Regions from separate parts of the Paenibacillus sp. FSL R5-0914 genome, predicted to be linked through region 2. Evidence: predicted binding sites of a transcription regulator. Region 2 holds the regulator's gene; the other holds the start of a gene.

Region 1 (7,395 bases), on a different contig from region 2:
CAACCAGAATCTCATTTATAACGCATTTATATTTTGAATTAAACGGGGAATTGCCCTTTTTACTCTCCAATTGCAATAAGGTCTGGCCCACCGAAACTGATTCTCCGACAGAAATGTTGATCTTTCCCACTCTTGATTTTTTTTCATGCCCAGTAAGCTGTTCAAGTTTTATATCCACATAAATTCCCCCTAGTCTGCTGTGTAGTTTTATTCACATTTACCGTATCCATTAATTTGGCAACCTCCGCCAATTGCGCAGAGATTGCCAATGAAATGACATCATTACTTGAAATCTTGTTCAAATTCATCAATAGAATCTTTAAGTAATGTGACTGAATACGCCATGCTAGGTCCACCGCCGAAGGCAACAGCAACCATAGCAGATTCAAGGATCTGCTCCCTGGTCGCTCCTGCTTCCAAGGCTTTATAAACGTGAAACACTATGCAGTACTCGCAACGATTATACGCGCCAATCGCTACACTGATCAGTTCTTTTGTTTTGGTGTCTAAGGCACCATCAGCATAATTGGTTCCCAGCAAATTCATAAATGCATTTACGCTGTCCCCATTAGTCTCAGCTAGAGTAGCTAACCCGCTTGTAAAATCATGAAGCATTTGTCTTACATCCTTCTTCAATTGAATCCCATCCTTTTCATGTGAATTATTTCACTTATGATTTCATAATAATACTTTACACTGCAATAGTTGCTATGTAAAGTATTTACGTAAAAAAAACCCTCCTTATAATAATATCGAACGATTTAGTGGATTTTTGACAAATTATGAACCATCTTATCTAATACTGTCGTAAAAATATGCAGTTCTTCCTGGGATATTCCATTTGTTGCATCATCATGAAAATTTTGACCTATCGGAAGCAACTCAGCTCTTAGAGCTTCGCCCTCTTGCGTTAGATTAATTCTGATTATTCTTCTATCTTGAGAATCTCTGACTCTTGAGCATAATTTTTCTCTTTCCATGCGATCAAGAAGCCTGGCTATAGACGATTCATTAACATTCATTTTTTGGGATAGTTCTTTTTGGGATATTCCATCTTTTTCCCCGATAAAAAAAAGGGCCGTCCATTTCACTTTCGTAATTCCAATGTCTTTAAGTCTCCTGTTGAATTCGTCTACTATTTTTTTTGAAGCAGTATTCGTTATGAAACCAATACAATCATTCAAATTAAACATATAATGTCCCTTCCAAAATGGATTGATGTTCTAAAATGGAATTATACCATAGAAATGAGATAGGCTATCTGATATATGGCCATAATCGCCAATGCTTGTCAAAATGATTAAAGTCATTGATAAAGCGACCATAAATTCTTCAAGGCAGCTTTTCCATTTACTTATTAAATTTTGAACCTCAGGAGAAGCAGGAGACTTATCTTTATGTTTCGCCAATTCACGAAATACATTCTCCATGTTACCAAGAACTGCTTCTCTTGTTTCTATAAGTATCATAATAGAAAAAAAACCTTGATTTCTCAAGGTTTTCACTGTGATGCCGAGGACGGGGGTCGAACCCGTACGGTACTCACGTACCGCAGGATTTTAAGTCCTGTGCGTCTGCCTGTTCCGCCACCCCGGCATATTATGTGTTGTTGCTTCATACGATGTTTACGTATAACGCGACAAGAAATATAATATCATGAATATCGATAACGCGCAATCCCTTTTTCAAAAAAAGTTTTATCACATTAAAAATAACCCGCTTCAGCGTGTGCCGACACGGGTTAATAGGCATGTGAATTATCTGCGTTCGTCACTTCTGCTTCTCATTCCGACAAGGCCCAAGAGTCCAAACAATCCGAGCCAGCCCCAGTTAGATCCTCTGCTGGTAGTCCCAGTATTTGTAGTTGTACTGGTTGCCCGATATCTACCGTCCGTTGTAGTGTTGGATAGTGGAGTTATCGTATTTCTGTTGTAGTTATCCCGGGTGTAATTTTCATTGTAGTTATTGGTGTTAGGTCTATAATTTTCCCCTGTGCGAATCTTATCTTTCATAATGCTCTCATGCTGATTCATCGTTCCCGTGGTGCCGTTCATTAGATTGCCTTCCGTATTCATCATCCGAGTGTTATTCACGGTACCATCCATGCCCGTATTCGCGTTCGGGATACCGCCTAAAGCGGCTGACCCGATTGGATTAGCGTAACTAGCTCCCATTATACTCATTGACAGTACAGTACCGCATGCAAGGCTTGTTATCAGCTTATTCACAGTGTTATGCCTCCCTTTATGGTTAGTTATCACTGATAATTTCCCCTTGGGTGGCACTGTCTATACATGAATAGCTTTACTCTTGTACAACATTCACTGTCTTGCTCGCTGCGTCATACGTAACCTTTGCTCCAAGCGCCTCAGCCAGAGCACGCACGGGTACATACGTTACGCCGGTATCAAGAACACCATCCGTAAGTTTAGTGCCGTTTAAGGTTATCGTTACTTTAACGTCTTTGTTCACCTGGTCATCCTCCCCAGTAATTCTTTTTAAAGCTTCATTGACCTGATCCGTCGTAGGACGTTTACCTGCCCGAAGTTGAGTCGTAGTTAAGCCGAAGGCCATTTGCAGATGTGAATAATCTTTAAAAGACGTCCAGTCTCCTCCCCACTCAAGCCCTAGCTGTTTTCCCACCTGTACAACCTCTTGCCAGTCCGCTATTTTATCTTTATCACCATCACGATTCATATCCCAGGAAATACTATTTCCATCCGGCAGCAAAAGCGCAAAATCAAACGCAAGGCCATAATTGTGATAGCTGGTTCCACCCTTGGCGTTGGTAACTATAGGTCCAGGCTTACTTCTCCCCTGCGCATACAAGGCATTTTGTTCAGCAATCGACCGCAATCCCTGAGTAATAACGATGGGCACTCCTCTGGCATAGCTTTGCTGAATCAAAGCCTTCGCCCCTGCTGCCAAAACAGGATGAAGCCCAGCAAGCCTCGCTGCCGATTTGTCCCTCACTTGATCTAAAGTCAGCATAGAATCACCCCTTGGTATAATCAATGATCCCGCTTCCCCATTCGCTTGTACTAATACCCCTCCTTGCCTTAGCATACAAGCATAAACGTCTTCGGCGTCCCTATAAGGAAGGACGATAAGCGTTTAAGCGAGAAATATAAGACATAAAGGATAGGTGTATAACTTATACTTTCTTATATTTTAAAAAAAGACCCCGGTATCCCCGAGATCTCCCCTGAAAAGCACCTACTCATAGCTTCTTCACCTTGGATCATTTCTACAAAAAAGGGCAAAATATTAGCGAAAGGTGGGAACACATATGGACATTCATAGTGATAGCTATAAAGTTGCTGCCCTGAGCGAGCAGGAAGAAGCACTCGAAATTATTCGAAATGCCGAAGCTTCCATTGCACATCTGACCGGCAACCCAACGGTGACCCTAATTGCTTATGAAAAAAGTGAAGTCAGCGGTTCTCAGCATTAGACGATGTAAACCTCCACTAGATCATCTACATTGATCCACTTCCATTCCTCCGCCCACTGCAGCTTAAACTCACGCGAGTGGGTGTGAATGGAAGTCACAAAACCACTAATTGTCGTATTCTCAAAAGGATCAAACAGCACAACAGTGACGCGCACATGACTCCGTAACGATAAAGCAAGTGTACATTCGATCTCCTCCAGCTTCTGCTCATCCAGAATAGGCTTAATGCGGCGCAGCGTCTCTCGTTCATCCCTAATAATTCTTACCTTGTGCTCCGGCAGCATCATTCGACTACTTTCCCACAGTCCGTTTTTCTCCAGCTTTTTGCCCATGGTAACCCCTCCCTAATTTCTATACTTATTCCGCTACATACGAACGTATGTTTGTATTATATCCACACCTTCGCTGAATAATCAATAATCAGGAAAAAGATACCACTTTAAAATCCTCCTCTTTTATCTAAAAGTTGTATAATATTGAATATCTAATTGAGAGGAGCTTTCCACTTGAAAAAAAACAATGCCCTGCTCATCCTAATTCCCGTATTATTCCTATGTCTATACCCCCTCGTATATCGAAGCAGTACCCTCTCAGACCTCACAAAAGGAATCGTAGCTGGCTTATTTATAGGATTGGCAGTGTTACCTCTACTCAAGCTCAAAATCGCATCAAAAAGACGCTGACAGTTGAACTGTTCAGCGTCTAAATTTCGATCTATTCTTGAACTTTCTCTGATTCAGCGGTGGACTGACCATCAGCATCGATGAGTCCTGTTGCTTCTCTTGCTTCATTAAGCTTGGAAATGCCGTATAGCATCGCGACGTCAGCGTTCTGATTCAATTCCTCGAACTTCTCAGCAGTGACCTCTGCGGAATCAGCACCTTGAGAGGCCTGTTCTTTTAGAGAATAAGCACTTTGAAAAGCAATTTTGGACTCATCAAGCAGTTTACGAATGTCTTCGGGCAAGCTAGAGGAAATTTTCACTTTCTCAGCCTGATTGGATAGGTCTGTTGCGGTCTTTTGGAATTCGTTAATCTTCTTCTCCAACTGCTTGTCCGAAAGTTCTCCTGCTGAATAAGCAGCAATAGCTTCGTTGAACTCCGCTAAAGATGATTTTCCTAATTCATCAAGTTTAGACATTTCATTGTAGAAGTTTTGCACGGTTTCCTGCACTTCTTCTTCCGAGGCAGGAGCCGATGAAGTTGAATTATTATTGCTGCAGGCGCTAAGGATGACAGTCAGCATTAGCGTTCCTATTAGTAACATTTTTTTCATTATTTATCCCTCCACTTAACAGAATAATGTCGGTTTGTGTAAAGCGCAAATGAAATTTATGTAAAATGACTATTATGTTATAATTATTTCAATTGTAATCAGGGAAGGAGAGTATTTATGCCTTATTGCACAACCTGCGGATCAGAATATAAGCAGGGCGCTAAATTTTGTGGAGAATGCGGATCTAGCATTGACGGCACTGCTCCAGTGATCGCCCGCCGTCCATCAGCAAATCAAAATGCTACTCAAGAAGTCGTTCTCTGGAAAGGCAAACCAGCCAGTATCTCTGATCGCCTCAAAGGAATCGTACGCCTAAACACGACTACGTACACCATTACAAGCCAGCGCATTATGGTAAAGACCGGACTTATCGGTAAAAATGTCGAAGAAATCGAATTACTGCGTGTACGCGATTTATCCGTAGCACAATCTATCATGGACCGGATGCTCGGCATCGGTACATTAACTGTATTTTCTGATGATGCCTCAGCACCTCAGCTTCTTTTCCGAAAAATCCATGATGCCCAAACCGTCAAAGATGTTCTGCGCAAAGCTGTTCGTGACGAGAAGATCGCCAACAACATTAGCTACCGTGAACAAATCTAAGAACCTTTCACATTAAAAAGCCCCGAAATCCGGGGCTTTTTCGCTAATTTTCCGATGCTCGAATCAGTTCGGATATCGTCTTATGGAAGATAAAAAGCTCCTGCTGGAATAATCCCTTTGGGTTGGCTAGGACTTTCCCACTGCAATACAATTCGCGCGTCCCCCTCATTCTCATAGTACTCCACTTTTATTTCATGTAGCTTGCCAGCTATCAGATTCACACTGCCTTTTCGCTCCTGTCCACTCTGATTCACCCAGCTATCAATGATCAGCCCTCCATCAATCCACACCCGCACCCCGTCATCAGAGGAGGAGTAAATGATATAGGTTTCACTATAGGCTGCAGTCAGTTTTCCACTCCACCGTACAGAGAAAGCGTCGACACGAATGGCTGGATCAGGCGAACCCTGTTTCCACGAAAATTGGATGTTAGCATCGGTTCGCGTCAGCGCAGGTGCGCCGCTAAGAGTCATGTTATTGTAATATTGCCCCCATAGTCCACTCTGCAGCACACTGTCTCCCTTAGCGGCTACAATTGCCGCCTCAGCAGCATACTCTTCCCGCGTGAATACAAAGCTGTCATTCATAAAGGCTCTAATTACCGCATCGGTATTCTTCTCATAAAGAAGCTTGCCCCAGGTCATCTGATAAGACCATTTAGGCTGTGATTTAGATAGTAGTGCAGGGGACGGTAGCTCTCCATTTTCTCCAATCGCGATCACTTTTCCACGACCCAGATCCCATAGACTATCATAGTGACTCCCCTTAAAATCCCCATCATAGATATCTAGTGCCAGCACATCTACTTTGTCACCGCTTGGGTAGTATTCGGCAGGGTCATCACTCCACTGATTTTTGGCGTTTGGGCTCCAGACCCACAATAAATTATGCAGCTTATGATAGCTGGTGAAACGGTCAAACATAAGGTTCCACAGTCCCACGTAGTTGATCTTCTTCCCCCACCAGAACCATCCGCCATTCATTTCATGATACGGCCGCCAGAGCACAGGAACACCTGCATCATTTAGTTTTTTTAAAGAAAGGGCTATCTTATCCAAATCAGCGATCAGTGCGTTGTACTGAGAGGTACCCGGGGTTATATATTTGTCAAAATCAGCGTTGCTTATGCTCGTAGATACGTTATCCCAAGCTGGCGCAGTCCCTGGCAACTGAGCGTGATAGCTAATCGTTACGATTCCACCGGCTTTATACCAGCGAATAGCACTGCTAACGACCCAATCCCGCTGATTGTCTAATAGTGCCGCCGTCTGATTATTGATTGCCCCCAGCTCATAGCCGTGAAGGGCGGCGAATTGCCCGCTAGTATTTTTCAGCTTCCCATTGAACTCATCCGCGCTCTCCAAATAATCATGTTGTCCACTAATCCATCCTTTTCCTTGCAGAAAATAAAGGGTATTCAACAATTTCTGAGCAGAAGGTACCGTTTCCGAATCCGCCGGAGCCATTTGCAATTTACGATACGCGATTTGCCACTGAACATCGCTCACAAACCTCGATGCCGAATCAACCATATTTCGAAGATTGCGCTGTTCCATCCACTCTCACATCCTTTTAACTTTTTTAAGTTATAGTATGGGGACAATAGTGACATGAACTCAGCGAATGGACATGAAGTTGTAAATTAATTTAGGACAGTGTAAGGAACTGCTGAATAAATTCACGGCTCAATAAAAAAAGGAGCCCGGCGGCTCCTGACTATATCTCCAATTTACCTTGTATATCTCAGCGGTAGTAATTCAGAAATATCATATTTAGCTAACCGGCCGTCCTCGGATACAATAACTTTGCAATCCTTCCCGTAATCAGCAATTAACTCACGGCACATCCCGCAGGGAGAAACTACTTTAATTTCTCTTTCCTCGCTGTCCGGATCAGAATGCCTTACCGCAACAATCGTATCAAATTCCTTGTAACCTTCGGATATCGCTTTTCCAATCACCATCGCTTCTGCACAGACTGTAATTCGTCCCATGCTAGCTTCTACATGTACCGCTGTAAAGATTTCCCCCGTCTTAGTACGGAGCGCCGCCCCTACATGG
Region 2 (7,395 bases):
TTTAACCTTTTTTACAACTAATTCTAGAAACAGCTTAATATCTTCAATCTCATCACGGTCCGGATCTTGCACGCAGACGTCGATAACTTGAGCACCACTCTTCACCTGTGCACGGGCAATTTCTGAGGCTTCCTCATATTTACCTTCGACGATAAGACGTTTAAACTTACGCGACCCTAATACATTCGTACGTTCACCAACCATGTATGGACGGTTGTCGTTCTCAATGTAGATTGGTTCAATCCCCGAAAGAGCCGGTGGATGATTACCTGCAAGCGGACGTGGTGGGAATTGTGAAAGTGCCTCCGACATAGCACGGATATGTTCCGGTGTCGTTCCGCAGCAACCCCCAGCAATATTAAGCCATCCCTTTTCCGCAAACGCAGCAATTTTACGTGCAAGAGAATCTGGAGATTCATGATAATGTCCATTCTCATCTGGCAGCCCAGCGTTCGGATAACAACTCACAGCTGCTGAAGAGATTGCAGAAAGCGAACGAATATGATCACGCATGAACTCAGGACCCGTTGCACAGTTTAGACCAATAGAGATTGGCTTCAGATGTTCTAATGAAATATAGAATGCTTCAATATTCTGACCGGCAAGTGTTGTACCCATCGGCTCTATTGTTCCCGAAATCATCACTGGCAATTTGATACCCGTCTTCTCAAATGCATTTCGAATACCTATACTTCCAGCCTTCACGTTCAAAGTATCCTGAGAGGTCTCTAGCAATAACGCATCTACTTGACCATCAATCAATGCCACTGCCTGTTCCTCGTAGCTATCAACGAGCTCTTGGAAAGTCACGCCTCCCGTAACAGAGAGTGTCTTTGTTGTAGGACCCATCGCACCTACAACATAGCGGGGACGATCTGGTGTATCATATTTATCAACGGCATTACGGGCTAGCTTTGCTGCAACCAGATTAATTTCACGAGCCCGCTGCGGAATATCATATTCAGCAAGTACAACAGACGTTGCACCAAATGTATTCGTTTCAATGAGATCAGCACCTGCTTCAAGATACTGCTCATGAATCGTCTGAATTACTTCTGGACGAGTTAATACTAGCATTTCATTACAGCCGTCTAATTCTTCCCCACCAAAATCCTCACCTGTCAGAGGCACCTGTTGGATCATTGTGCCCATTGCACCATCTAGAATTAATATTCTTTGTTGTAAGCTTTCCTCAAGTGTATATTTAGCCAACGTATAGTCCCCCCAGTAAAACATTAGAGTAAGTTTAGCAGAATAAAGGAATTTCGGAAAGCCTTCCTTTCCACTCTGCATTATCTGTAATTACAGGTTATAATTGCTATTCTTTTTAATTATGGTTTCACAGAGAGTTCTTTATTAGGCATAGAATGCTGAGTTCTAGCAGTTACATGCGATGTAACAATATATTGTCCTTCTTTCGCAAGTGTTCCTTCTGCTTGATAGATTCCATCACCGACTAGCTTCCCTTTAAGCTCAATTTTCTGTTCCTCATCATCTTTCCTCACAATTTCAAATAAAACCTCTTTCGCATCATCCACAGCTAAGTTTTCTTGCGTCACCACAGCCTCAAAGGTCACCTTCTGATTTACAACAACCTCTTCAGGACTCCAATGTAACTCGACCTTGATAGGCTCCATAGACATGTCCATGTTCATATTCATATTATGTATTCCAGATTGTTTGGTTTGGTCTGATGAACATCCTCCCAATACTAAAAGTGTTGCACCTAATAATAAAGGAACTATTGTTCTTGAAATCTTCATTTAGATTCCTCCCAGTCAAATTGATTACTAAGAATCTACCAATTCATGTTATACATTCTCCATCTATTATACACATTATTATTGGTTTTTCAGTATTTCGCATCAATTCAGCTAAACTCTTGTGACTTAAATCATATACTAGTAAATCTCATCTAACATACTAAATATGATGTAGATATAAAAAAGACAGTAAGTCTCCTAGATACCTAGGAACTCACTGCCTTCTTAAAGCTTAAATGAATGAAAGCCTCTTCTACTCAATTTTATAAAGATTGGACCAATGAAAGAAGCTCTCCAAGATGTTTGATTTCATAATCCGGCTGAATTTCCGGATCTGGCTGTTTGCCTTTTCTGTTAATCCAAACTGTAGTCAAACCTGTTGCCAGCCCACCACGAATATCCGTTGTAAGCTTATCTCCGACCATAACTCCTTGCTCAGGTGCAATATCTAAAAGTTCTAGGGCATGCAGAAAAATTTCCTTATTCGGCTTTCCTTTGCCGAAGCTTCCAGAAATCACGATGTGATCAAAGAAAGGAACGATTTCAGGTACGCCATCTAGTTTCTCTTGTTGCAATGCAGGGCATCCATTAGTCAGAAGCAATAGCTTCACTTTCCCCTTCAGTTCTTCAAGCACCTGAATCGTTTCTTCATAGATGTAAGGTCGATTTCTACGCTCTGCTGCGAATTTGGCTGCTAATGTCTCAGCAAGAGCTTCGTCCTCTACACCAAGTGCTGCAAGACCACGACGCCATGCCTCTTTACGATATCCCGGTGCAAGCTGCTCCAATTGACGGAATTCCGGCTGTTCACCTGCAGTAAAGTTCCCCCAAAGTGCTTCAAACGGATTAATCCCAATCATCTTTGTAAACGGGTTCGTTTCGTAGGATTCATATAGTCCAATGGCTTCTTTACGCACCGCAAGTTCCAGTTCTTGTGGATCAATCGTATCCCCAGCGGCTTCACATGCAGAACGAAATGCTTCATTAACGCTCCGATCATCCCAGAGCAGTGTATCATCAAGGTCAAATAGTACGGCGGAAATTGGCATTACAGGTCTCCCTCTCCCATGGCTGGTTAATTTCTATTCGTGAACTACTTCAATTTGGTGAGCTTTTGCGAATGCTTCCAGTCGAGTCCCCATTGCATTGGTATCATAACGATTCATAAGTCTGGTAAAAATCCATTTCGTGCGTTTGCCTTTATGCTTAATTACAACAGCTCCACGCGAAAGGATGATTTTCTCAATATCAGAAGCTGGCAGATAACGTTCGCGGTTGAATTTTATAGTAGATAGTCTAGCATTCTCTACCTTCAAGTACGGACGTCGGAAGAACAGAAGTGCCGCTAGTAAGTAGTACAAAACGACTCCTAGCCAGTTCATAAGCATACCATTACCTTTGGCCTGGTCCACTGAACCAACCATCCAAAACATAGTACCAAGCACTAATAACACTAATGGAAATGCAATGTTACGGCCTTTAAAGGTTTCACTGTTCTTACCAGGAGATTTAGATTTAGATGCGTAAATCGTTTCCTTCCCCTGTTTCTTTCTTTGCTTATTAATTTGCTGCGTGTTGCGTTGAACCATTCTTTCCCAAGAACGGGCCATATGCGTTCCCCCTAGTCATCCAGTAATATCTATGAAAAGGAACAGGGTGTTAATGCTTACGCCCCTTGTTACCTTGTTCATGCTCATCATTATCAACCAATTCAATCGTATTCAATTGTGCTCGGAAGTTATTGCGAATATTCCCCAAATAAATTTCACGAAGCTTGGCGCGTTCCGCCGTTTCCTCTTGATTAAGGCCTACGCTCTTCTGTTTGCGTGCCAATTCGTTAATACGCGCGACCAACTCATCAATATTCAAAACTTTCCCTCCCCTTATAAATTAATTCTAACTCTGCCATGAGAAAAAGAGCTTGTCAAGGTTTACTCCCTGCAAGCTCTTCATGTCCTCTTATTATGTTCTTAGAATATTAATATATAGGTAAAGTGAGAATATCTCCAGCATTAATCTGACTACCTTTAATGCCATTGGATTTTTTAATTCCTTCTATATATACAGCCGTTTTCATATCAGAAGGTTTATTCTCAAGAGCAATACTCCAAAGTGTATCTCCACGTTCAACCACTACGCGCTTCTCATCCTTCATTAAAGTAGTAGATCCTGCAAATACATTACCTACTACTGTAAGTCCTGATAGTACGAGCACGATGATCAATGTCAGTTTAATAACAAAATCTCTACGGAACAAACGCATCAAGCCTTCAAGCAAAAACTCTGTAATCTCTTTAATCTGAGCTGAATAACGGGTAATAGGATTATGTCCTAAAGATTCAACCACTGGGGCTTTATCGTAGATGCTACGGTATGTACTGTATTTTAACATGAATATCATCCTCCAAACACTTGTTCTTACTTTTGAAATTATAATAACACGAACATGTGTTTTCTTCAATACTATTTTAGAACAATTGTTCTCTTTTTTTCAGAGGTTAATATTTACCATATTCTTCATATAAAGAATCACTCTTATCGTTTAGATGAAGGAAACGCAATCAATACAAGACTACCATTTATTAACTCTTTCGAATTAATATTTATAATAGTTAGAACTTATGTTTGTGCGAACGGTAGTTCTATGTTATAATTTTCCCAAACATTACTATATGGGGTTGATTCCAATGTCAAAGATTTCAAGTCGCCAGCTGGCGATCCTGGAATTTATACGTAGCGAAGTCCGCAGCAAGGGTTATCCTCCTTCCGTCCGGGAGATTGGAGAAGCTGTTGGTCTTGCTTCCAGCTCCACAGTTCACGGTCATTTAGATCGGCTAGAGAAGAAGGGACTTATCCGTCGAGATCCAACGAAGCCTCGTGCGATAGAATTGCTTGGCCAAGAGGATTCCGAGAATGTCCATCATTTCGCGCAAACCGTCGCTCGCATTCCTGTCGTAGGTAAGGTTACCGCCGGGGTTCCTATCACTGCTACTGAGAATATTGAAGACTACTTCCCGCTTCCAACTCACTATGTTGGAGATAACAAAGTATTTATGTTATCGGTTCAAGGTGACAGTATGGTCGAAGCTGGGATTATGAATGGCGACTATGTTATTGTTCGTCAACAACAAACGGCTGATAACGGAGATATCGTTGTAGCTATGACCGAAGAAGATGAAGCAACCGTTAAGACTTTTTATAAAGAACGTGATCATATACGTCTTCAGCCGGAGAATCCGGCGTACGAGCCTCTTCGCCTTAATCGCGTAACCATTCTCGGCAGAGTTATCGGATTATTTCGAGATATCCACTAAGTTTGCACTCCTACCTAGCGAAAACGGATACCGTCCTAAAGGACGGTATCCGTTTCTACGAGAAGTATAAGGATAGGGTATATCGTAAAAATATATACTTTCTTTTATTTTTTTAAAAAAGCTGTTCTGCAAATGCAGAATAGCTTTTTTATTGTTATCAAACTCCATTTATCAATTACAGAACATTTGTTCTCATAGGCTAAAATGACCATTTTTAATGAATAACCGTTTAGGCATCCTCCTCATATCTTAATTAGAAAGGAGTGTTGCACAATGCCAAATTACCGGATTATAGTTGATCTGACGCAGCGTATGCTTTATCTTCTTGATAACGACATTGTGATCAGGGGCTTCCCAGTCGGAATCGGTAAAATGTTAACTCAATCACCACTCGGTGAATTCACAATCATCAACAAACAACCCGATCCAGGTGGTCCATTTGGGGTCTTTTGGATGGGGCTATCTAAGCCTCACTATGGGATACATGGAAATAATGATCCCTCATCCATAGGGCACGAAGTATCCCACGGTTGTATTCGTATGTACAATGAAGATGTGTTAGCACTAGCTGCGATTGTACCGATTGGAACACGAGTAACGATCAGGAATTAAATCTATCTCTATAGATAAACACGCCTCACTCATGGTTCAATGGAGGGGGCGTGTTTGTATTTATGTATTTTTGATGACCTAATAGGAATTATGTGGTTATATGTCGAATAATGTTAACAGGATTTCAAATTGAAAGGAAGTGTCTCGTTTTGAACAACTCAAAAATTAGAACCCTCGTCGATTTTAAAGTCGATGCACTTGTTAAACTCTCTGGCTTATTGTTAAATAACGATCAAGCGGGTGGAAAAAAAGTAAATTTACTCACCTCATTCGGCAGTATTCAAGGGACCATCTCCCCTTCCACCTCCAATAAAGAGGATGTTTTTGACTTAAAATCTCTAATGGATGATGTCATTGTAGATGAATACATATCTTATTTAGGTGCGGAACATCCCGATAAAAATTTCAGCTATAACTTTGTAGTCCTTAATGATGTTTCTGTAAGACCCTATACTCACTATGAATCTCCGATCGAATACAAACAGCTAATTGTTTATACTGATCAAATCACAGCCTTCAATTTCTTATGATCTTGACATATTTATTTTAAAAAGCTCTCAACAAAGCACTCCAGCAGTTGCCCCAATTTTGCACTCAGCTTGCAAAATCGGCAGATCTCTGGGTGCTTTCTCTTTTCTAATCAGTAGTCGTTTCCTAAATTCCCACGATTTTCGCTCTTAACAGATACTAGTAGAGAGAATTCAGGCATATCTTTCAATAAGCAATAAATCTTGCTCTACTGAGATCATTGGAGGTGTGATTACATGCTGATTTTCTTAATGTATATGTTTGCCATTGTAGGAGGAGTCTTAATTCTAAGTGCCGTTATTATAGAATTAAAAAAACTATCTACTTCTTCTGAACTTTCTAAGCTGTTAAACGCAACCTCATCTTTTAATATTATATTCACCAAAACATTCATTCCGCCCAATCAATCTCACTTGATCGCCCTTAATGAACCTTATAAAAAAATAGCAATAGGTACCAGCAATCCGAAAACAAGCAAAAAAGCAATAGCAAAGCTATACTCGTTCGACAATATAATGGGATCAGAGATTGTTGTTAACGCACTAACCCTTTCAAAAGTATCTAAACGACAACAAAACAGCAAATCAACTGCTTCAAGTGCGGATATTAATGTGGTTAATAGCTTTGACGAAGAGGCTGATGTTATTGAGGAACTTACGCTTAAAATATACATGAACAGCAATGAAATACCTGTGTATAGTATTTCCTTCTTGCCAGGCTTATTGCCCATTCAACAATCCGATAATCAATACAAAGAAGCTTACTCCCAAGTCCAACAATTACATGCTTTCTTCAGGTCGATCGTATCCGAATGAATGCCCCCCTTCCGCCTATTATTACTTCACTTTACCTTTCCCAATTAGAAATTTTGAAAACCTTAAGGAAAGACAAAAAAACGGTCCTTTTGAGAGGGCCGTTTTCGCTGCATCCAACATTCATTTTAAAATTGCACACTAAATCCGTTAAATCGGTGAATGCCCGTACCATGAGCGACAAGATCCCGTTCACGTAGTTCACGAACTGCCTTCATAACCTCTTGCAAAATAGCTGGATCTAGACCCAACGTATTATGAGAGCCGAATACTTGAGATACATTTGGAATTTGCGCAATCTTTTCTAAAGAAGCCACTAAATCTGCCGGACTAGTAGAGGGATAAAAAGCATAAATTGGCGTAACA

The links. The regulator LexA, encoded in region 2, represses DNA repair genes until DNA is damaged. The targets are predictions, from matches to a motif close to CGAACATATGTTCG.
Region 1: the regulator LexA is predicted to act here: its motif matches at 3,827-3,840, upstream of MKX60_RS11515 (YolD-like family protein).

Annotation. Positions count from the first base shown of each region.
Region 1 is NZ_JBBORH010000001.1:2,615,463-2,622,857, reverse strand. It holds gene lpdA (dihydrolipoyl dehydrogenase) at 1-178, opposite strand, end outside; gene MKX60_RS11550 (carboxymuconolactone decarboxylase family protein) at 283-636, opposite strand; gene MKX60_RS11545 (MarR family winged helix-turn-helix transcriptional regulator) at 762-1,193, opposite strand; gene MKX60_RS11540 (TipAS antibiotic-recognition domain-containing protein) at 1,224-1,469, opposite strand; tRNA gene MKX60_RS11535 (tRNA-Leu) at 1,511-1,596, opposite strand; gene MKX60_RS11530 (WGxxGxxG family protein) at 1,758-2,228, opposite strand; gene MKX60_RS11525 (M15 family metallopeptidase) at 2,305-2,991, opposite strand; gene MKX60_RS11520 (hypothetical protein) at 3,290-3,454, shown strand; gene MKX60_RS11515 (YolD-like family protein) at 3,451-3,786, opposite strand; gene MKX60_RS11510 (hypothetical protein) at 4,169-4,729, opposite strand; gene MKX60_RS11505 (PH domain-containing protein) at 4,847-5,335, shown strand; gene MKX60_RS11500 (glycosyl hydrolase) at 5,416-6,891, opposite strand; gene MKX60_RS11495 (cytidine deaminase) at 7,065-7,395, opposite strand, start outside.
Region 2 is NZ_JBBORH010000002.1:1,365,742-1,373,136, forward strand. It holds gene metH (methionine synthase) at 1-1,152, opposite strand, end outside; gene MKX60_RS22175 (FixH family protein) at 1,332-1,763, opposite strand; gene MKX60_RS22180 (HAD family hydrolase) at 2,027-2,812, opposite strand; gene MKX60_RS22185 (hypothetical protein) at 2,846-3,373, opposite strand; gene MKX60_RS22190 (DUF896 domain-containing protein) at 3,423-3,632, opposite strand; gene MKX60_RS22195 (LysM peptidoglycan-binding domain-containing protein) at 3,742-4,155, opposite strand; gene lexA (transcriptional repressor LexA) at 4,451-5,077, shown strand; gene MKX60_RS22205 (L,D-transpeptidase) at 5,351-5,689, shown strand; gene MKX60_RS22210 (hypothetical protein) at 5,839-6,219, shown strand; gene MKX60_RS22215 (hypothetical protein) at 6,454-7,032, shown strand; gene MKX60_RS22220 (MBL fold metallo-hydrolase) at 7,158-7,395, opposite strand, start outside.